3 regions of the Paenibacillus sp. KN14-4R genome follow, and region 3 is predicted to be linked to each of the others. Evidence: predicted binding sites of a transcription regulator. Region 3 holds the regulator's gene; each other region holds the start of a gene.
What was found. The regulator Rex, encoded in region 3, represses fermentation and respiration genes when NADH is low (regulators of the CRP and FNR family bind a similar motif). The targets are predictions, from matches to a motif close to TTGTGAAATATTTCACAA.

Region 1: a site for Rex is predicted at 2,265-2,282, ahead of ACSBOP_RS20280 (anaerobic C4-dicarboxylate transporter family protein). Genes of this name have one in related genera too.
Region 2: a site for Rex is predicted at 5,902-5,919, ahead of pflB (formate C-acetyltransferase). Genes of this name have one in related genera too.

Annotation. Positions count from the first base shown of each region.
Region 1 is NZ_CP197466.1:4,127,432-4,135,527, forward strand. It holds gene ACSBOP_RS20270 (hypothetical protein) at 141-599, opposite strand; gene ACSBOP_RS20275 (HD-GYP domain-containing protein) at 1,010-2,059, opposite strand; gene ACSBOP_RS20280 (anaerobic C4-dicarboxylate transporter family protein) at 2,315-3,637, shown strand; gene ACSBOP_RS20285 (DUF2167 domain-containing protein) at 3,840-4,778, opposite strand; gene ACSBOP_RS20290 (hypothetical protein) at 4,807-5,016, opposite strand; gene ACSBOP_RS20295 (BMP family protein) at 5,419-6,453, shown strand; gene ACSBOP_RS20300 (ABC transporter ATP-binding protein) at 6,707-8,096, shown strand, end outside.
Region 2 is NZ_CP197466.1:2,979,358-2,987,453, forward strand. It holds gene pfkB (1-phosphofructokinase) at 1-684, shown strand, start outside; gene ACSBOP_RS14585 (C39 family peptidase) at 755-1,552, opposite strand; gene ACSBOP_RS14590 (SMP-30/gluconolactonase/LRE family protein) at 1,554-2,405, opposite strand; gene ACSBOP_RS14595 (hypothetical protein) at 2,512-2,682, opposite strand; gene pflA (pyruvate formate-lyase-activating protein) at 2,747-3,490, opposite strand; gene pflB (formate C-acetyltransferase) at 3,579-5,846, opposite strand; gene ACSBOP_RS14610 (Crp/Fnr family transcriptional regulator) at 6,014-6,730, shown strand; gene ACSBOP_RS14615 (LTA synthase family protein) at 7,014-8,096, shown strand, end outside.
Region 3 is NZ_CP197466.1:2,795,372-2,803,467, forward strand. It holds gene ACSBOP_RS13545 (DUF47 domain-containing protein) at 1-119, shown strand, start outside; gene ACSBOP_RS13550 (anion permease) at 143-1,150, shown strand; gene ACSBOP_RS13555 (redox-sensing transcriptional repressor Rex) at 1,229-1,852, opposite strand; gene dinG (ATP-dependent DNA helicase DinG) at 1,852-4,701, opposite strand; gene ACSBOP_RS13565 (tetratricopeptide repeat protein) at 4,781-5,425, opposite strand; gene panD (aspartate 1-decarboxylase) at 5,489-5,878, opposite strand; gene panC (pantoate--beta-alanine ligase) at 5,883-6,749, opposite strand; gene panB (3-methyl-2-oxobutanoate hydroxymethyltransferase) at 6,797-7,651, opposite strand; gene ACSBOP_RS13585 (biotin--[acetyl-CoA-carboxylase] ligase) at 7,930-8,096, opposite strand, start outside.

The DNA.
Region 1 (8,096 bases), 1.3 Mb from region 3:
ACCGTATTCGCTGATTTTACTTCCGTAGAGCAATGGCAAAAAGAACGGCTCTGTTCGCATGTTTTACGACAGGGCCGTTCTTCATTTTTCTTACAATTTATCGAAATAGATAGGCAACTTACTCAAAAAATAATATTTTATTACAGGTCATCTCTTGCCGATAAAAGATATGGAGATTGACTGCCATCATTGTTATTAAGTTTAACAGTATATTCACCAGAAGGAAGATCACCGTCAGCCGGAACAAAATAACCTGTTCTTGCATCATTTGCCGAGATAGAACCACTCCAAATATTAACTCCATAAGAATTTATCACTGAATAATTAAAGCTTTTCGTACCTTTATTTTGAATGTATATTCTTAGATTGCCTTTTGAGTACGTGAAGCTTGTTTTTAATTGGCCATGAAAAACAGCATCCTCATAGGCTATTTGAGCATATGGTTTAATGCGAAGAGTTGGATCAACGAATTCAGTTTCTACAGCGTCAGGGTTAACTCCTTCTACAACCTTAGCCGGTGCAGCATAAGCGCTACCAGCAACCAATAGTGTTGAAATTACCAGAAAAGATGCTAGCACTGTTTTAACGTTTTTTACCATGTATATAAACCTCCTATTATTTGATTCAATTCATATTTTAATATAATAAGTAACTATTTTCCAATAAGGCTTAATATCTATTTATTCATGAATTTTGTCCCGTAATAACGAGTAAAATGTAATTTTCTGTTTCATTACTACTTTAATCCCCTATTATCCCTCTTAATTCGACATAATGTAACTTTATTTTGATATGTTACATAAATAATATGGCACTAGATTCCTATAGAAGAGGTCACCTCACGAAAAGGGATTAATCGTACACTAACGAATCCGACACAACGACCTTAACGTACTATATTTCCCGTTTCGTGATAAAAGCACATGAATTTTACGGACATGCAAAAGGTCGAGGCAGAGCGTCTTCATGCTCTTACCCCGACCTTTTTGCAATACTTATGACGAATGTATCATGCCAATAGCAACCGCTCAATATGCAGCGTCCTCATTTGGTTCAAATCAATGAAAGTTCCATCTTCCAACTGAACTAGCGGATCAAGCTGCGCATAAGCATTGAGCATAACAACTTTAGCGCGTCGCCCGTCCGTGAGCTGAACACTGCGTCCAAGAAGAGCCTGCATCATTTGATCTAAGATGAGATGAATCATCCTTGGTTCCAGTTTTCCAAACGCTTGATCATGAAGGTACTGAAGTAATGCGTAAAACGGTAAAGCCGCTTGTTGAGGGCGATTCGAGATAAGGTGATGAATGGTGTCCGCGATTGCGACAATTTGGCTGTGGTAATCGAACTTCCCCGCACGAATGCCGAATGGGTATCCGCTCCCATCCAGACGCTCGTGATGCAGCAGCGCAATCAGAGCTTGGCGGCGGCTCGTCCCAACCGTATCTCTGATCAATTGATAGCCAAAATGCGTATGCTTCTTCCGATAAGCATACTCTGCCGGCAAGAGCGGCTCTTCGTTATCCATGAGATCTGGAGGTAAGCGAGTCTTTCCAATGTCATGAAGCAAAGCGCCGATGGCAAGCTGTGTAAGCTGTGGTTCTTTCATCTGAAGCCATTTTCCAATACGGACGGCAAGAATACTCACGCAAATGGGATGCCGATAGGTGTAGTCTGCTTTCGTCTGAAGCTGCTCGAATAAGGTGAATACATCTTGTTGTTCGGAGGAGCGCATGATAAATGGGAGGATTTGCTGTCTGATGTCCCACAGCGGAATTTTTTTCGTAAAACGAACATCATCATAAATGACTTTCATATGTGCGGCGCATCCATCCATATGAGGGTGATAGCCAAGCTCTGCTAACGTGACAGGCTTCTGCAAGCTAATGAGGTCACTTTCTTCAAGCTCAACGCCATGCATATCAAGGAGTCTTAGTCTGACATGATCTAGAATCGTCTTCGCGGGTGCAAGCAGATCACCTCTGTAATTGTGCGTATCCCGCTTGAGCTGCCTGCCGATAAAGGGGTGTCTGGGGTATGGCCGATATTGGATTATCAATTGCATCCTCCTGACCGTGGGTAGAATCTATTATTCTCTCGTTACATTCTATGACCCCAAATAAGGAATATACCGACTCTCTGAATAGCATTTCTCTCCTTACATAAAATATGTTCCAAGTGATATTAGAAGCGACATCGATATCGCATGACCGCTTTCGTCGCGCAAAGTGACAGGCATGGCACATTAACGTATAATGGAATATATGTGAAAAAAATAACAACTTAGAACAGCTGAAAGTGATGTGAATAGCTCATGTTTTTGATTCAACTCGTTATTGTGTTACTTGCCATCTTTGTAGGAGCGAGACTAGGTGGTATTGGACTTGGTGTAATGGGAGGACTTGGGCTTGCCATTCTAACGTTTGGCTTCGGTCTTCAACCCACTTCACCACCAATCGATGTGATGTTGATGATTGCGGCGGTCATCACTGCTGCAGGCGCACTGCAAACTGCCGGGGGGATGGATTACTTGGTTTCCTTAGCTGAAAAGGCACTGCGCAAAAACCCCAGTCACATTACGTTCATGGGACCGATCGTGACGTATTTGTTCACTTTTTGCGCGGGAACGGGTCATGTGTCGTATTCGGTTCTACCTGTTATCGCGGAAGTATCTAGACAATCAGGCGTACGCCCAGAGCGGCCTTTATCGATATCTGTCATCGCCTCTCAACAAGCCATTACCGCAAGTCCAATCTCGGCAGCGACTGTTGCTCTCGTCTCCTTACTTGCCGGTTATCAAATAAGTCTTATGGATATCTTAATGATTAGTGTGCCTTCCACATTCATTAGCTGTATGATCGCAGCCTGGATTATGACGAAAGTCGGCAAAAATTTAGATGAGGACCCTGAATATCAAAAACGACTTGCTGATGGTACGATCGATGCGGTCGTGAAGACGCAATCCGAAAGTGTGACGGCCATGAATCCTCGTGCCAAATTGTCCGTCGTGTTGTTCCTCTTGGGCGTCGTTCTTGTCGTCCTGCTCGGATCGATGCCACAGCTTCGCCCGGCATGGGAGACTGGCGGCAAGTTAGTCCCACTTAACATGGCCTATGCCATTGAACTAGTGATGCTATCAATAGCGGCACTCATCCTGCTGATCTGTAAGGTGAATGCGTCTCACCTCATTAAAAGCAACGTGTTCCTTGCGGGTATGCAGGCGGTTATCAGCATCTTCGGTATTGCTTGGCTCGGTGATACGTTCTTCGCAGGTCACATGGATCAGATCAGTATGTGGATTAAAGACAGCGTCACAGCTGCTCCGTGGCTATTCGCTATTGCACTCTTCATCCTGTCGATTCTTCTGTACAGCCAAGCCGCAACGGTACGTGCACTCGTACCTCTAGGCATCGCCTTGGGTTTGCCGCCTGCTGCACTCATTGCCATGTTCCCAGCAGTAAACGGCTACTTCTTCATTCCGAATTACCCAACCGTTATTGCAGCGATCAACTTTGACCGCACGGGAACGACGCGAATCGGCAAATATGTGCTGAACCACTCGTTCATGCTTCCTGGACTAATCGCAACCGTGCTTGCGGTCACAATCGGATTCGGACTTGCGCAGCTTATTTTATAAGGCGCTTCTTTAAATAAATAAGTGATTTCAAAAGCCCCTCCTACAACTCGGCTATCGAGCGATTAGGAAGGGCTATTTTTATCGGAATCGAAGTTAAACAGACTGAAAAGAGTTGACGTCGGCTGCCGAAGCAAGCACAAAAAACGCCCAAACTCAAAGAACGGTTGACGTTCTTCGACTTCAGGCGCTTTTGCTTACGAAACTATGATTTTTGCTTCTGGTCGATCACTTGGTCCTGTGCCGGTTGCTCCGATTGCTCTGATTGCGTCGGTTGCTCCGACTGCTCTTTCTTCAATCCGGTTCTTTTGCGAATAAATCCCCAAATAGCACCGCCGGCCAGCACAATCACGATCCCAAACTTCTTCAATAGAGGGATGAGCAAAGCAAGCAAGCCCGCTTTTTTGGCAATCGCCAGACCCGCGCCTCCAAGAATTAGTCCAGTCAAGCCGAATTCAGCTACCTTATCGGTTTTGCTGTCAAAATCCTCATACCGTTGACCCTGCTTTAGTTGAAACTGCGACAGGATCTTATCGGTAAACACTTTACGGTCCGCCTTCAAATTCGCCGGGTCTGATACGAGTATCGCTGAGATATAGCCTTTGCGTGATAGAATCTTTACATTGTAGTTAATAACACCGTTGTTCTTAGAATCATGTGCCAATAAAGACCACGTCAAACTGTGCAAGGTGTTGTCATAGAACGGTGCAACATCCCATTTGTCAACGAATAACTGGTTTTCAGGACTTAAATCCTTATTCATTTCTTCCGTGCCTTCTTTGTAGCTCTTCAGCAAGGCATCAGCATCAATTTTCGTTTTTTCCTCGTCTTTAACGTGTCCCGATTCGGAATATTCGAAGAAAACGGCCCAATCCTGTTTTTCGTCCTTTGGAATGACCAAGCCGATTTCTTCCCCGCTTGCTTTCATTCCGTTCTGTGTTATGTACTTTTTCGTATTTTCAGCATCAAGAAAAACAAAATCATTGCCCAACTGTAGTTCTGCTAAACCAGTTCCCACGTCGATTTTCTTTCCGCCTTCTACCCAATTCAGCTGCTCTTTGGCGAATGCGGGAGCCGCACACACCATCATAATAAAAGTCATAACACTTACTGATTTTAAAAGTTTTGCTATCCACGATTTCAAAAAAAACTTCCTCCCAAACCATGTGTTCTTACGCTGCGGACGACGTGTCCTTCTTTCCCTTAAATAAATGAATACCTACTAGGATGGCGCCGATAGCCGCAACAGCAATTTCGACAATGGTTTGACTTCCGCCAAAAATGTCTTCCAAAACGTTAAATAATTTGAATTGCAGACCGAACTGCGGCAGTATGAATGCCCCTAACCCCAAAATTAAAAAAATGATGCCTGTACGTAACATAATTTAACCTCCTTAATAATGGAAAATACCTATGTAGGTTATCACATAATACAAATAGTGACAATGTTTATACTTCTCTGGAACAATCCTTAGAGGCCGCAAATCACGTTGGAGACACCCAATCTTCGTTTTCGGGATACTGGTCTTTTTCCGAACAAATTTCAATCAGAAATGGACAAATTATGACTAAAACACGAACATTTATTATTAATAGTTAACGAATCGTACATATTTTTTATCAAAAGGATATTCCCTTTCCGCTAATTTTAAGTATAATGGAATTTGTGTCAATTGTTCGACAAAATTCTACAAATTTAATTTTTCAAATTAGATTGACAAATTCCTATAAAACCGATAGGATTTGTTAAAAATAAAAATTGTTACATAAAGGGGTAGAGACTATTGAAAAAAATGTTGATGCTCGTCTGTGCACTTGTGTTATTCATCACGGCAGGCTGCGGAGCAAAAAATGCAACAACAGAAGGTGCTGCAGGAAATACAGATAAGCCAGTAAGTAAAGATGCGAAGAAAATCGCACTTGTACTACCTGAAAAAATTGGTGTAAACCCATTCTTCCAAATCATGGACGAAGGTGCTAAAAAGGCAGGCAAAGAGTTCAACGCTCAAGTTAAAACGATTGAATCTACTGACCCTAACGCATTCGAACAAAATATGAGAGCGGCTGTTGCCGATAAATATGATCTGATTATTACAGCAACTTTCCAAGCGGAAGATGCATTGAAAAAAGTATCTGCTGAGAACCCTGATCAAAAGTTCGCAATCATTGATACGGTTATTGAAGGTCCTAATGTCCGCTCGGTTGTCTTCCGTGAGTATGAATCCTCCTACTTGCTAGGCGCTGCTGCTGGCTTGTCCACAAAGACAAACACAGTTGGTATCGTAGCTGCAATGGACATTCCGATGATCAAGAAGTGGACTGTTCCTTTTGAACAAGGCTTGAAAGCAACAAATCCGAACGCGAAATACCTTGTCAACTATGTAGGTGGATTTACAGACCCTGCAAAAGCGAAAGAACTTGCGATCCTTCAACAATCCAAAGGTGCTGACTTCATTCTAGGCGCTGCTGCTGTTGGTGACCTTGGCGTATTCGAAGCTGCGAAAGAGAAAAACTTCTTCACAGCAGGACAAGATATTGACCACACAAGCAAAGATCCGGATCACATCGTATTGTCTCAATTAAAAGGCGCTGACACAGCTGCATACGAAACAATCAAAGACTTCGTAAATGGTGCATTCAAAGCTGGCGTTGTGGACTATGGTCTGAAAGAAAAAGGTGTAGGTGTTCCATTCGTAACACATGATTCCCAAACCAAAATGAATCCTTTCCTAACAGCTGAGACAATTACAAAATTGAAGCAAATCAATGATGACATCGTATCCGGTAAGCTTGTTCTTAAAGATCCATTGAAACAATAGTACAAATTTCCGGCATTTGCCGCCATTCGGACCGACTGCTTCTACACTCGCAGTCGGTCTTCAGTTTAATCATTCAAAAACTTGGGAGAACAGAAGTACCTCCGGTCGCTGTTGAAATCGTGAATTTTGATTGGATCAAATGGATTGTATATTCACTCTTTCAAAGGCGAACATTTCATTCCTACGATACTTCTGTTCTCCTCCGTTCAACTTTTTAATACCATTCTTAAACACGTCCAAAAGGGGTGCTGTCATGCTGCTGCAAATGGAGCAGATTACGAAAAAATATGGGGACTTCACAGCGAACCATGCGATTGATTTCTCACTTCGATCAGGTGAAATTCACGCTATCGTCGGCGAGAACGGTGCAGGGAAAACAACGCTGATGCGGATGCTCTATGGGATGGAGATTCCGACTTCTGGATCGATCAAGGTACGAGGTAAAGAAGTAGCCTTCCAATCACCTCGGGATGCGATTGCAAATGGAATTGGAATGGTACATCAACATTTTATGTTGTTCCCTTCTTTTACAGTTGCTGAGAACATTGTCATCGGTTCGGAGCCAACGCCTGGCATCGGATTTAATCGCAAACAAGCGGTTCAGCAGGTCGAAGCGCTAAGCAAACAATTCGGTATGCCCGTTCCACCCGATAAAAAAGTCGCAGACTGCTCGCTCGGTACGCAGCAGCGTATGGAAATTCTGAAAGTGCTCTATCGTGGAGCCGACATCATTGTGCTCGATGAGCCTACTGCTGTCTTAACACCTCTTGAAGTCAATGAGCTGTTATCAGCGATCAAAAATCTAGCAAGTCAAGGCAAGAGCATTATTCTAATTACACATAAACTCCATGAAGTTATGGAAGTTGCCGACCGCATTACGGTCCTTCGCAGTGGTAAAGTAACAGGTACTTTAGAGAAAGCGGACACGAACATCGAAGAACTTTCCCGCTTGATGGTCGGCAGAGAACTTGCTCCAGTAATTAAACAAGCATCGATGCAAGGAGAACCTGTCCTACAAGTGCAGGATATAACGGTTCAAGGCGCAGGAGGCAAGCCTGTTGTAGAAAAAGTCAGCTTCACCGTACATGCGGGTGAAATTGTCGGAATTGCAGGGGTGTCGGGCAACGGTCAGACGGAGCTAATCCAAAGTATCTGCGGATTGCTTCCAACACACGCAGGCAGCACGACATTGCTGGGTACTCCCATCTCTAACAAGCAGCCGAATGAAATTCGCCAAACAGGCCTTGCACATGTTCCAGAAGATCGCTATCAATGGGGTTGTGCCAAGGATCGCACCGTTCTCGATAACGGAGTGATGGGCTTTCAGCGCAGCAAACAGCGAATGGGGATTTTGAATAAAAAAGCCCTTGGAGACATGGTTGCGGGTTGGGTAAAAAAATTCGACATTAAGACATCATCCATTCATACGACAGCTCAGTATTTATCAGGCGGTAACTTGCAAAAGCTGATTGTCGCACGTGAGCTTGCACAGGAGACACCTTTTCTAATCACTGCCGAACCTACTCGTGGGGTAGACATCGGTGCCATGGAATTTATTCATGATCAATTATTAGCGAAACGTAAAGAAGGCGGGGCGATTCTGCTTGTGTCCTCGGAGCTTTCCGAAGTCATGAAGCTATCTG
Region 2 (8,096 bases), 180 kb from region 3:
CGTCTATGTACAACGATAATAGATCCAGAGAGCGAGGAACATCAAACCGAGCTTTTGGAATTAGGACCTACGATTACAGAGGCTGATCTTACAAATCTCAAAGAAAAAATGGCTGATCTCGCACAACGTTCATCTGTTGTGGTGATGTCAGGATCACTGCCACTAGGCTGTCCAACGGATATTTATGCTGATCTAATCAAGATCGTTCAGCAAAATGGTGCTAAAGCCATTCTCGATGCTTCAGGCGATGCACTTGTTGCAGGTGTTAAAGCCAAACCCTACTTAATTAAACCGAATGAACATGAAATCGCCCGATTATTAGGACAAAATCATGCTTCAAATGATGAACTCGCAGTGGCCATACAAAAACTTATGGAACAAGGCATTACATGTGTCATCGTATCGCTAGGTGAACGCGGTGCATTCGCTGGATGGGAGGGTACCCTTTATCGAGTATCAGTACCAGTCATTGACGCAATTAATCCTGTCGGTAGCGGCGACTCCATGGTCGCAGGTATGGTGACAATAATCGAGCGCGGTGGTACAGCACAAGATGCTTTACGCTTGGGTGCAGCTTGCGGCGCAGCTAACGCTTTGAACTTACGTGCAGGCATCGTTGATCCAACAATCGTTGAGCAGCTCAAAGAGCAGGTGCAAGTCGAGTTGTATAATCACTTGCTATAAGAATGGATAAAGACAAGAGCCTCCTTAAGCTGCAGCATCCAGCTTAGAAAGGCTCTTCTTTTCCAAAAGATCAGTTAGATTGATAACTTATGGCCTGCATCCCCATCTGCTCCCAGGCACGGAGGAATGCATCCTTCTCCACATGATCAGTCACACCCAGAGGATCATTGATATAAACAAACTTCTCATCATAGCCCACGACTAAGACAGAGTGTTCTTTGATTGTAGCCTTGACGGGACCTTCTGCTGACTCCCAAGTTTGGAAATCTGCTTCGTCTATCACATCAAAAGTATCATTCGTAATCACCCACACTGGTGATCCTATGCGAAGGTAATCCTCGATTTTCTCCCAAATCGAACCCGTTAGATCGACGATTCGATCAGGTAAGTATTGCTCAGCCAGCTCTCTAATCGGGCCGTGATAAACACCATAGCCTGCGGTTTCCCCTGTGATCGAACCAACAAACCCCATATTCGGATCGCCCCAATTAAGAATACCATCATTTTCTGTACGTAATGTTGGGTCCTTCTTCACTTGTGTGGCAAGGGTCATCTTATCCACATCCACGCCAGCTGAGTCCAGAAGCATTGTAAGTGCCGTAACTTCACAACCATTATACAGCTCGGGGTTTTGCAAAATAAGCGGTACAGGAATCCGCACAGAAGCTTGATGCATGATAGGTTTATCCTGCTGGTCTTCTGTGTGTGTGATTTCAACTGGCTCCACCTGATTGTCCATCTCGAGAGCGGTATCTGGCAATGATGTCGGCATGGCTACCTTTTCTTCAGTCGGATTTATCGAAGATGCCAGTACAACGACCCCAATAGTTATCGCGAAAATTACAACTTGCCGCCATCTTTTCACCATCTTACTTCACCTCAACAGCTCCACAGAGCACTCGGCAACGACCCGGTGTCTCCACACGGAAAGATTCCACATTCCCCTGATCTGCTACTGTCACATACACTGTGCAGCCATCTTCACCACCAAAAGTAAGATTGGTGCAATTCGTACCCTGAAGCTGAATCTCTTGCACGATTTCCCCTTGTGGGGATAGCTTTACCACTGTTCCTTTACCAAATCGTGTGGAATACAAATAACCTTCCGCATCACAACGCATGCCATCAAGTCCAAAATCATCAAAGGAAATGAGCAATCTTTTATTACTAATTTGACCGTCTTCACTTAAATCATAAGCCCAAATATTGCGCTGTACAGACTCATTCACATACAATGTTTTCTCATCCGGACTCACTTCAATCCCATTAGTCGTCCCCATGTCACCTTCGAGCAAATCAACCTGACCATCTGGAGTAATACGCCAGATTTGACCTGTAGAATTGCTCCAATTTGGATCCGAAGCGAACACGATGCCATTTGCCGCAATTGCGATATCATTGGGCTGATTCATATTTGATTCATGCGCATGTACAAATATTTCACGCGTAATTGGATTTATTTTCAATATATTATGATTGGTGTAATCGGCTACTAACATCTCTCCTGCTTGATTAAAACGAATGCCATTACCGATGCTGCCGCTTGGAAGTTCAACGAAAACTGAGCTAGTCCCATCAGGAGTGACCATACCAATTGTACCCTCATGATCATAATTGACTGCATATAAATTCCCCTTCGCATCACAAGCAGGTCCTTCAATGCCGCCGGTAAACCCATGGGCTTCAGTAAACACTTCACTACGATATAATTGCTTGTCCATCTCTTTCACTCCTATATATGAAGTAAGATCTTGATCTACTTTATTTGCTTCTCTTTAAACCCCTAATTTCCTGCAATTTGTAATAAAAAAGACTAGGTGCAAGCACCTAGTCTTTTGGGTCATCCAACTGTTCTCTTGTAACCTTTTCATCCCATAACATGTCCATATCGAGATGAGTGGAGTCTTTTCGCACAAACCGGAATAGTCCGTATATCACTGTACCTGCAAGCGCGGCAAAAATGAATAATGAAATCGTTAAATATACCGCATCTTTCATCTCGATCACCTCCTATAACCATCTATTGTGATTATATGAAGGCAATTTTGACATATGCTAAGGTTTACTTGCTGCTTGAAGCTGATGCTGCTCTTGCTTCTTCAATAATGGCGTAAGCTCGCTTCACTTCTTCTTCCGTCGGTGATGGTACTCCCTCAAGCGGATATTCCTTACCAAGCATTTCCCATTTGTACACGCCCATCTGATGGTATGGCAAGATCTCGAACTTCTCTACTGACTTTAGAGAGCCCAGCATTTCACCTAATGCACGCAAATCTTCCTCACCATCTGTAATGCCTGGTACCAATACGTGACGAATCCACATCTTTACACCATTGTCAGATAGCCATCTCGCGGTGTTCAGAATTTGATCATTCGGTTGAGAAGTTAATTCAATGTGCTTTTCTCGATCAATGATTTTGAAATCAAGCAGCACTAGATCTGTCACATCATACATGGCTTTATTCTTCTCTGCATCACTAAAACCAGATGAATCAATTGTTGTATGCAAGTTCCAGCGTCTTTTCACTTCTGCAAATAGCTCCGTTACAAATGGAGCTTGCAGAGTAGGCTCGCCACCGGATACAGTTAAGCCGCCGCCTGAACTACGATAGTAGGGAAGGTAGGGCTCAATTTCCTTCACCATTTCTTCAACGGTCACTTTTCGACCTTCATCCGTCGCCCAAGTATCTGGATTGTGGCAAAACTTACATCTCAACGCACAACCTTGTAAAAAGATAATAAAGCGAATACCGGGTCCATCCACGGTACCGAATGTTTCAATTGAATGAATGCGTCCTTCCATGATGTGATCTCTCCTTCAAGGCAAGTACAGACGAGGGGGTACAACCCACCTCGTCTGTACATAACCTACTATTAATAGTATGACTTAAAACTTAGATGGAACCGTGGAATGTACGGTTGATAACATCCAATTGTTGTTCTTTTGTCAGTTTGATGAAGTTTACCGCATAACCTGATACACGGATTGTAAGTTGCGGATAGTTCTCTGGGTGTTCCATTGCATCAAGCAACTGTTCACGATCAAATACGTTGACATTCAAGTGATGACCGCCAGTTGTCATGTAACCATCAAGCATGGAAACCATGTTCACTTTACGAGCTTCAAGATCTTTACCTAATGCTTTCGGTACGATCGAGAATGTATTGGAAATGCCATCAAGAGAATGCTCATATGGAAGTTTCGCAACAGAGTTCAAGGATGCAAGAGCACCTTTCTTATCACGACCATGCATGGGGTTAGCACCTGGTGCGAATGGCTCACCTGCTTTACGTCCATCTGGTGTATTACCTGTTTTCTTACCATATACAACGTTAGATGTAATTGTCAATACAGACATTGTAGGAATGGCATCCCGATATGTTTCATGTTTACGAAGCATATTCATGAATTTCTCTACCAAACCAACAGCAATTTCATCTACACGCTCATCATTGTTACCGTATTGAGGGTAGTCACCATCAATTTCAAAGTCAACAACGATACCGTTCTCGTTACGAATTGTACGAACGTTTGCGTATTTAATTGCACTCAAGGAATCCGCTGCAACAGACAATCCTGCGATACCACATGCCATTGTACGGATGATCTCACGGTCATGAAGTGCGAATTCAACACGTTCATAGCTGTATTTATCATGCATATAATGAATGACATTCAAGGTATTCATGTACAGATTAGCAAGCCATTCCAACATGTTGTCGTACTTCGCAACGACTTCATCATAGTTCAGAACATCGGAAGTAATTGGAGCGAATTGCGGACCTACTTGTGCACCAGACTTCTCATCCACACCACCATTGATTGCGTATAAGAGCGCTTTTGGCAAGTTTGCACGAGCACCGAAGAATTGCATTTGCTTACCAATACGCATTGCAGATACGCAGCAAGCAATACCGTAGTCATCTCCGTAGATTGGACGCATCAAATCGTCACTTTCATATTGAATGGAGCTAGTTTCAATCGATACTTTTGCACAATATTTTTTGAAGCCTTCTGGTAACTGTTCGGACCAAAGCACCGTTAAGTTCGGTTCTGGAGCAGGACCCAAGTTGTACAAAGTGTGCAAGAAACGGAAGGAGTTACGTGTTACGCGTGTCTTACCATCAAGTGCCATACCACCAATGGATTCTGTTACCCAAGTTGGATCTCCAGAGAATAACTCATTGTAATCTGGTGTGCGCAAGAATTTAACGATACGCAATTTCATTACAAAATGGTCTACCAATTCTTGTGCTTCAACTTCCGTCATTGTACCTTCAGCCAAGTCACGCTGTACATAAATATCTAAGAAGGAGGATACACGACCCAAGCTCATTGCTGCACCATTTTGCTCTTTAATTGCTGCCAAGTAACCGAAGTATACCCATTGGAACGCCTCTTTAGCAGTTTGAGCAGGAGTAGAGATATCATATCCGTGCGCTTTTGCCATTGCTTTTAATTCTTGAAGGGAACGAATTTGCTCAGAAAGTTCTTCACGTGAGCGAATAACTGCTTCTGTCATCACGTTTACTTCCAATAATTTAAGATCATTCTTTTTATCTGCAATTAGACGATCAATACCATAAAGGGCAACACGGCGATAGTCACCGATAATACGTCCACGACCGTAAGCATCTGGTAAACCAGTAATGACACCGGATTTACGAGCTGCTCTCATTTCACTCGTGTAAGCATCAAATACACCTTGGTTATGAGTCTTACGAATATTAGTAAACATATCGATTATGGATTGTGGCAATTCAAAGCCATACGCTTTACATCCATCAATCATCATTTTAATACCACCAAAAGGTTGCATCGAACGTTTGAACGGCTCATCTGTTTGTAAGCCTACAACTTGCTCTTTGCTTTGATCTAAGTATCCAGGGTTATGAGATACGATTGTAGAAGGTGTATTGACATCTACGTCAAGTACGCCACCATTTTCACGTTCCTTAACGGATAATTGCGATACAATATCCCACAAATCATTCGTGTTTTGAGTGGGTCCAACTAGGAAATTCTCATCACCATCATAAGGAGTAATATTGTGTTCAATAAAGTCGCGGACGTCGATTTGTTTTAACCATTTCCCTTTTTGAAATCCACGCCATCCATTAATTTCAGTTCCACCTAGTATGTTCTTCTCTTCTGTAGCCATTATAGCCACACCTCCTATAGTGTTGGTTTTCCTTCATACACATATTCTATCACGTTTGTGAAATAAATCACTATGAAGTTTGTCACAGACAAAAATATTGTTTATAATGAAAATGTTCCCGAAACGTCTTTGCGCCTACTTACACTTTTTTTGATAAGGGAGATATGATGTTGACAACAATCCGAAAGAAAAACCCTAACGCCAACACATCCACTTTTTCCGAAGCGAATTTGAAGTGTTTGACTGAGCATATGCAAGAGCTTAAGATTCCTGCTGGAAGCCATTTATTCTGGGAAGGTGAGCCTGCTGATAAATTGTATTTTGTGCAATCTGGCAGTGTTCGAATTACGAAATCCTCGGACGAAGGCAAGGAACTTATTCTTTATATGTATCAACCTGGTGATTTACTCGGCCAGATCCATCTTTTCCAAACTTCAACACATGGATTTAGCGGAAAAGTGGTAGAAGACACCGTTCTTGGTTTCATTAGCCAGAAGGATCTTGAAGCATTAATCGAGCAAAACAGTGAACTTTCCGTTGAGTTTATTAAATGGATGTCACTTAACCATCGAATTACAGAGACAAAACTGCGCGATCTCATCATGTATGGAAAGCCAGGCGCACTCTGTTCCACTTTAATTAGACTTTCCAACACTTTCGGGAAACCTGATGGCGATCACATTGAAATTTCGAAGAAATTAACACACACCGAATTATCGAACATGATTGGCGCTACTCGTGAAAGCGTGAACCGTTTGCTTAACGACCTTCGCAAGCAAGATATTATTGACTACAGCAACGACTTCATTTTGATTAAAAATATGGAGCGACTGAAGGAATTTTGTAAATGCGAGAACTGCGCAATTGAGATTTGCCGAATTTAATTTGAGCATGAATCAAGGAGAACCATCTCGTCATCTTTGCAGGACGATATGCGTTTCTCACGGTGATATAAATTCTGTATCACTGAGCAAAATCCTCATCTAACGATGAGGATTTTTGTTATAAATGCCCTCATAAATATACTACCATTTGTTTAATAGAATCCCAATAAAAAAAGTTTGTGATGTTTCTATCACATGTTATAATTATTGAGGTTTATACACATTTACAAAGTCTTCACAATATAACAAATTCTATTTTTCCGAGAAAGGAGAGCAGACGAAGATGCACAATTGGAAGTCATCTGCTCGATCAGCAGGTAAGTACATCTTATCTAAAATTCATATTCTATTATGGCCTATTCCACTTGTAATTATAATGGAATTTCTGAACCGAGACAGCGTCACGAAAGCTCTTGGTTTTGGCTACAAACATTCAAATGAATTTTTCTTGAACTATTTAATTATTACGGCTCTCTTCTTCCTGTTCATCGCCATCCTTGGTCGTACACAGCTTGCTTTCTGGGTCGTCTCTACCCCTATCTTTATTATTTCATTAATTTCAGGGGTCAAAAGGCAATTTCTTGGTATTCCGTTACTGCCTTGGGACGTATTTTTAACTTCCGAGACAGAAGATATTACGAAAGAATTGGGCGAGTTAATCCCCTGGAAAATGATAATTGGAATCCTTATCTTCGTGGTTATTGCAATTATTTTACTGAATAAAGTGAAGCTATTGCGCGGGAAATTCAAGTGGCAAGAGAAAGTGGTCCTTCTTGTACTCTCCGTGTTCATGATGTTTACGATTTATACAGATAAGCCTTTCAAAATTAAAGATGCCCTAAACATCAGCACGATTCCATGGGATCAAGCCGATAACTATTTACGCAATGGATTTGCTTTGACGACGATGATGAATATGGACTTAATCTTCGTTAAAAAGCCTGATGGTTATGATCAAGCAAACATTACGGCCATGGTAAATGATACCCCGCGCCGCAGCAACACAGGCAGCAAAGAAAAACCGAATGTGATCATTGTGCTAAGTGAATCGCTATTTGATGCGACAAAACTGCCGAATGTGACATTCTCTGAAGATCCAATGCCGAATCTGCGTTCCTTGCAAAAAAAGTACCCGCATGGTGAAATGCTTTCGCCGCAATTCGGTGGAGGCACAGCCAACGTAGAGTTTGAAGTATTGTCGAGCAACTCGATGCGCTTCTTACCACAAGGGTCATTGGCTTACATTCAGTATGTAAATCACCCTACTGATTCCATCGCAGGAATCCTTGGTAGACAAGGCTATTCAACTGCAGCGATTAATCCGTATCACAACTGGTTCTTTAACTCAAGAACGGTATATCATAAC
Region 3 (8,096 bases):
AAAAAGATCCATATGAGGATTTTAAGTTGAAGGAGATCTACGAGCGCCTTGAACAAACGACGGACGCATGTGAAGATGTAGCCAATATTCTTGAAAGTGTTGTGCTTCGCTACTCCTAGGAGAGCGAGTTCGGAGGGAATTCATGGACCATAACTTATTGGTACTTATCATTATCGTCGCTCTTTCCTTATTATTTGACTTTATTAATGGATTTCACGATACGGCCAATGCGATTGCCACATCGTTATCCACTAAAGCGTTAACTCCCCGAGTTGCGATTCTATACGCAGCTTCGCTTAATTTCGTCGGAGCGATTATTTTCTCCGGTGTAGCTAAGACGATCGGTGGGTCGATCGCGGATCCTTTTACAGTAGAAAATGGACACTACATCATTATCGCAACATTGATCTCAGCGATTTTGTGGAATCTACTTACATGGTACTTCGGAATTCCTTCCTCCTCTTCTCATACGTTAATCGGCTCTCTAGCGGGTGCGGTTATCGCAGGAGCAGGATTTGGCGCTGTGAACTTTGAAGGTTTTAAAAAAATCATTATGATTCTACTTTTATCACCAATTATTGCCTTTGTAGCAGGTTACATTATTATGACCTTACTCAAATACATCATTATTTGGACAGGCAATGCATCGCGTACACGTATGAATCGTGTGTTTCGCACTTTTCAGATTATTTCCGCAGGTTTATTGTCATTCTCGCACGGCGGAAACGATGCACAAAAAGCAATGGGTATTATCGTGTTTGGTCTAGTGTCAACAGGCTATGCAACCGATTTGGAAGTTCCGCTATGGGTTAAAATCGGAGCAGGACTTGCAATCGGTCTAGGTACATCCATTGGTGGTTGGAGAATTATCAAAACGGTTTCCAACAAGCTGATCAAGATTGAACCGATTAACGGATTTGCTTCTGACTTAACATCATTTGCTGTTATTCAGACTTCAACATTATTAAATATGCCACTATCCACAACACAAGTCATTACATCGTCTATCATCGGAACGGGGAGTGTTATCCGATTCCATGAAGTGAAGTGGGCAACCGTTATCAAGATGATTATGACATGGCTCATTACCATCCCGATCTCAATGATATTCGCGTTTATTATATACAAAATCATGTTCGGTTGGTTATAACTCATACAAAAGCCCCTCAATCGTTCCTACCCGGAACAATTTGAGGGGCTTTTTTTATTCACTTGTACTTTAGCATCCTTAATCCAAGAAATACGCCAAGCTCTGTAATTCCGTTGTAAAGTCTGCATTGTGTACCCGGATGTGGGATGGAACCTTAATATTAATCGGTGCAAAATTTAATATGGCGTCAATACCTGCATCTACAAACATATTGGCAACATTTTGCGCTTCATGTGAAGGAACTGTAATAATTCCAATTCGAATATCGTTCTCTTTAACTGATGAATCAAGCGCTTCCATCGGCTCTACAGGTAAATTGTTAATGTTGCTACCTACTTTATCAGCAGATGCATCGAATACAGCTACAATTTTCATTGTATCTTTAAGGAACGCATTATAATTGCAAAGAGCGCGGCCTAAGTTACCTGCCCCTACAAGTGCGACTGCAATGTGACGATCTAACTTCAAGATCTGACGAATTTTTTCAATTAAAAAGAGAACATCATAGCCGATCCCTTTTTTTCCAAATTCCCCAAAATAAGCTAAATCCTTGCGGATTTGCGCAGGGTTCAAATCAAGCTTTTGTCCTAAATCATGGGATGAAACTGTCAATACATTATTTTTCGCCAATTCATTCAGAAAACGCAAGTAAATCGGAAGTCTGCGTACAACAGCATCAGATATTTTCAATACTGATTTCATTAGATATTTTCTCCCATCCATTGTTGAATTCTCGGCACAATCTGGGACGTAGACATCGACTCAATTTTAGGACCAGGCAAAGAATACAGGAAGTTTTTTCCATACTGCGTGTCGATAACTCGTGTGTCATAAATGATTACGACTCCCTTATCACTGGAAGTTCGTATCAATCGACCAAAACCTTGTTTGAAACGAATGACAGCCTGCGGCACAGAAAATTTCATAAACGGATTTTTATTTTGCTTCTTCAAGTTTTCGCATTTTGCCTCTACCACTGGATGACTAGGGGGTTGGAACGGCAGTCTAACGATCGCTAAACAGGTTAACGCATCGCCAGGAATGTCAACTCCTTCCCAGAATGAGCTTGTACCGAGTAGAACATTTGCTTTGCCTTCTTGAAACAGACGTGTGAGCTTACTGCGGTTACCACTGTCAACTCCTTGACCAAGGACACCGATACCGTGAGGCTTAAGCAACTCTTTTAATTCACCGTGCACTTGCTTTAACATTCGATTCGATGTAAACAAAACAAGCATACGCCCTTGAGTTGCAAGCGCGACTTCGGCTAACGAGTGAACGAGCTTCTCAGTAAACAGAACTTCTCCTGCTCGGCCCTTAATAGCTGGAAAATCACGTGGAACACAGACAAGCGCTTGTTGGCGATATTGAAAGGGTGAAGGCAGTTGAACAGACTTCAACACATCCTCCTCCACATCAGGAGAAAATCCCAGCTGCTCACTAACATATTGAAAAGACTTATCAACTGTTAACGTTGCAGAAGTCATAACAATACTTTCTTTCTTCTCAAAAAGATTTTCTTGTAACAGCTTGCTCACATCAGTTGGTACACAATTCAAAAGAACGGAACTTTTTTTAGCAAACAAGCCCGCTTCTAACCAGTATACCGAATTTTTGTCCTTTTGGTGCATGAAAAATCTTACGTTTTCGCGACAATGTCCAAGATCTTTGATACAACCATTCATATCTGTTAAAAAACTTTGCAAATCATACTCATCTTCATGGTCTTTAAAGTCATTCATCAGCTTCTCAGCACTTTTAATAAGCTGACCCAGCTCTTGATATACATTGTCTTCTAAAGGCATCAATTCTGCCCATACCTGCGGCAGTTCTTCCTGTTTAATCCGAAGTACATACTGCCCTAATTCATTCTGGCCAGGATCACTTGAACCCGTAGAGACAACTTCATATAACTTATCACAAAGTACATCCCAATGCTCTCTAACCGCCATAACATGCTCGTACATTCGATCTAGTGTCTGGCACCACAATTCTGCACGATCATCGCCGTGATGCTTCCCAAGCTTACTCCGTAACGTTGCAAAATGTCCACTACGAGCATCTTTGTACATCCACTGCAGACTGTTTAAAAGTGTTAAATAATGAAGTTCCTTACCCATGTGTCTGCTCGCCACTTCTTCCAAATGATGTGACTCATCGACAATTAATTGCTCATAACCAGGTAAAATACGATGCTCCGCATTTAAATCCGTGAACAGCATGGAATGATTCGTAATTAGCAGATCAGCAGTATTCGCCTCATTACGTGCACGATGATAGAAGCATTTACGGAACCACGGACATTGACGATTCAAACAAGAATCTGCATCACTTGATACTGAATGCCAGAAGAATGTACCACGACCGGTCAAATGTAATTCTTCCTCATCACCCGTCTGTGTATCACTAAGCCATACGACCATCTGAGCTGCTGTTAAAGAATCTTCTTTGGCTTGTTCCCAATCCGCCGCGTTGACTCGACCTTCAAACTTACGTAAACATAAATAGTGGCTGCGCCCTTTTAACACACCCGTATCAAAAGGTAAATCAAACAAATTGTACAACATTGGAATATCTCGAGCACGCAGCTGTTCTTGTAAATTAATGGTATGTGTAGAAACAACAATTTTCTTATCGTTTTTTATGCCATAATACAGCGCAGGAATCAAGTAGCCCATCGACTTACCCGTACCTGTTCCTGCTTCAATCATCAAGTGTCGATTCTTTTCTAAAGAATCATGTACCTCGGTAATCATCGTCTCCTGCGCCTGTCGCACTTCAAAGCCCAGCTTATCCCTCATCTTCGTCTTCAACTGCTCATAGAAGGCTTCGAACGTCTCAGGGAGGGTCTCCTTATCTCTGTCAGCCTTCTCCTGGTCCGACCAATCTCCGACGTTCATCGCAAAGCCTCGATAGTACTGTTGGGCATTCGGGTCGATCTCCGCTTGCATCTCGCGAGCCGCCCGAATATCACTGAAAAACCATCCCAGATCATTCGAATTATAACCTTCAAAGATCGCATGCAGCCTTTGAATCGTAATCAGCGGCAGATCTTCGATTCGTTCCAAGCAACGAAGCATAATTTCTGCTGTTGCTTCAGCATCACTATCGGCTTGATGTGGACGTTCATGCTCAATACCAAATGTATTGCTGGCTAAAGACAGCTGGTAAGAGGTTAGAGATGGAAAAAGAATCTTCAGCAGTTCAATTGTATCAAGAACGCGTCCTGAGAATGGAAAATAGCCCGCTTTGCTAAGACCCCGCTGTAAAAAACCAAAATCAAATGACACGTTATGCCCAACAAGCACACAGTCATATAGCTTCGGATACATTTCAGCCATTACATCAGACAATTCCGGTGCATCTGCCACCATTTCATTCGTAATTCCTGTTAATTCTGTAATAGAAGAAGGTATACTGCACCCCGGTTGAACGAGGGAAGTATACCTGTCAATAATGCGATCTTTATCTATAATAACAAGTCCAACCTGAATAATTTCGTCGTCCGTACTACTCCCGGTTGTTTCAAAGTCAATTACCGCGAATTTCATTGCTACGTACTCAATCCCTTCTTCTTGCTTCCTCTAGCATAACAGAAATGACACCATTTAGGAATGCGAACAGGGAAAGTTACGTATCGAGACTCATGACTTTCGGATCATTGCGATAAGCCTTTTTAAAAAACTCATAAGCTTGGTCTTCATTGCATTTTTCGTATTGAATACAGCCCATCACATTGTAAGAAATAGCCTTCATTGTCGGGTTATCGGTCAATGGAGCAAGTAGTTGAAAATGATGGTTGGCTTCGGCAATATTACCTTTTCTCAGCTGCCCCATTGCCAAATAAGCACGACCTAATTGGAAATCTGGCTCCTTTTGCAATAAACGTTCAAAATGACCAATTGCTTCATCGTACATGCATAACTTGTAATAGCCTTGTGCAACTCGGAACTGGTCTGATTGTTTGATTGAAGTTTCCAAATCAGACAAAGGCTTCATCCCAGGAGGCGAGGCTGACGAAGCAGTTACACAAGTTTTCGCCACAGGCAGCGTCGACTTAACAGCTTTCTTGGAACTTGCTGTTGTAGTATCCGAAGGAATACTCCGCAGCTTTTCCTCAAAAGCAAGCCAGTCCTCGATAAACTCATCACTCATCGTTTTGAGTACAACAATCTGCTCATCCAGCTGCTTTTTCTGGGAACCGGCGACATGTGGATACTGCTCCGCGATTTCATCAAGCACTTCGTTCATCGTGGCAAACAAATGTTTGAACATATGCATCCCGCCTTCGAAAGAATACATTCATTGTTTGTTTACATCATGCTTTTCATGCGGAGATTACTCAGGAAAAATCGTGGAATGTGTCTCTTCCGCAAGAACACTTGTTACTTTGTTTCCTTCACCCATAAAGGCAACTTTTGGCTTATGCAAACGCGCCGCTTCATCCGTTAACATCACATAAGAAATAATAATGACAGAATCGCCGGGTTGTACTAATCGTGCTGCTGCGCCATTTAAACAAATAACACCTGATCCGCGAGGACCTGGAATAATGTATGTCTCTAAACGTGCCCCGTTATGATTATTCACGATCTGCACTTTTTCATTAGGGAGCATGTCCACTAAATCAAGTAAATCTTCATCGATCGTAATTGATCCGATGTAGTTCAGGTTTGCTTCTGTTACAGTTGCACGATGAATCTTGGATTTCATCATTGTTCTAAACATGTGTTCACTTCCTTTTAATGGAGATAATAATGTTATCAATTAGTCTTGTTGCACCGAATTTAACGGCTAATGCAATAATAATAGGTTCCTCATTTTGAATATCTAGACGTTCAATGGACTGCAAAGTCGGATAACCCAAAATTTCTACATAATCAATTTCTGCCAGCGGTGAAGCTGAAATTCGACTAATAATCCGCTCACGAATATCTGCTGTAAGAACCGGAGTGTCGGTTGTGATCCACTGCTCTGCTTCAAACAATGTACGAGATAGGACCAGCGCTTCTTTACGCTGCTCCGCACTTAGATATACATTTCTAGAACTCATCGCAAGCCCATCTTCTTCACGAAGAATCGGACATGGAACAATTTCAACTGGCATATTAAGATCTTCCACCATTTGTGTAATTACGGCTACTTGCTGCGCATCCTTTAGGCCAAAATAAGCTTTATCTGGTTGAATAATATGAAACAATTTCGATACCACTGTCGTGACACCTGCAAAATGGACAGGACGCGATGCACCGCATAATTTCGTCGTAATATCGCTCACGATGACTTGCGTTTTCGATGGATGTGGGTACATCTCCTCAACCTGTGGTAAGAAAACAATATCCACACCTGCATCCTTCGCAAGCATTAAATCCCGTTCTTCATCCCGCGGATATTTATCAAAATCCTCATTCGGACCGAATTGCATCGGATTCACAAAAATACTTAATACGACGATCGCACATTCTACTCTCGCCTTTTGGAGCAAAGATGCATGACCCGCATGCAAATATCCCATTGTAGGTACAAAACCGACAAGATCTTCTTGTTGTCTGCCCTTGATTTCATTTCGTAATTCGCTAATGCTACGAATAACCTTCATTTCATCCGACTCCATTTCCGTATGTTAAGCCAAAAGCTGGTCTGTTATTAATTCTCGCTGCCATACAATTTTTGCGCGAGTTCCTGATCCATTTGGAAACCATGTGCTTCAGTTGGGAAGCTGCGTTCTTTTACCTCTTTTACATATTCCGCAATTCCGTTCTTCACGATTTCCCCAATGTTCGCATACGTCTTTACGAAGCGCTTGGGTTGGCTAGGAGGGCCGTATTGCAAGACGTCGTGATAGACTAGAACTTGACCATCGCAAGTTGGACCTGCGCCAATACCGATTGTTGGAATCGTTAATTGATCTGTAATCCAAGCTGCAAGTTCTTCCGTTACAAGTTCAAGTACAATCGCAAATGCGCCTGCTTGTTCAATTGCCTTTGCATCGGCAAGCATCTTCTGCGCCTGGGCAGAGTTTTTGCCTTGCACTTTGAAACCGCCGATTTGGTGAATGGACTGTGGTGTAAGTCCAAGATGACCCATGACTGGAATACCTGCACTTGTCAGTGCTTGTACGGCTGGTGCAATCTCTGCTCCACCTTCCATTTTCACCGCTTTCGCAAGTCCTTCTTGCATGATGCGTGCCGCATTGCGTAATGTTTCATCAATTGAACCGTGATAAGTTAAGAATGGCATATCCGTTACAACAAAAGTTGTTGTTACCGCGCGCGTAACAGCACGTGTATGGTACACCATGTCATCAATAGTTACCGGTACAGTTGAATCATAACCGAGCACGACATTACCAAGCGAATCCCCTACTAGAATAATGTCTACGCCTGCTTGTTCGACTAAATAGGCTGATGGATAATCATATGCAGTAACGACTGTGATCGGTTCACGGTCCTGCTTCATTTTCAAAATCTTCGATGTCGTTATTGGTCTACGTACTGCCATAGTCATCATTACCCACTTTCGTTCAAATGTACAGCGTGTAAAGTAGTTTTGGGTAACCGAAACGTTCGTTAGTCAAATAAAAAAGCCTTTTAGACATGAGCTAAAAGGCCTTAACGTAAAAAGAATCATATGATCCTTTCTGTCTCGGTCCAAACGGCTCAGAGCAGAATCCAACATACTACTTATACAATTTCCATTTTGAATGTTACACAAACATGAAAATAATGCTGTTTGGAGTGCAATTCCGAATCCGGATATCACCTCACAGCGCTATTATATCAAGATTGAGCAAGGGTGTCATCCCTTTTTCCAAATAACTCCACATCACCTGAAAACACGCATAGTTCTTCCCCTTGAGTTGAAACAATGCGAAGTCCCCCTGATTCATCAATCCCTGATGCGATACCCTCAACAATTCCACCTCTTGGCGTATGAACTTGGATCG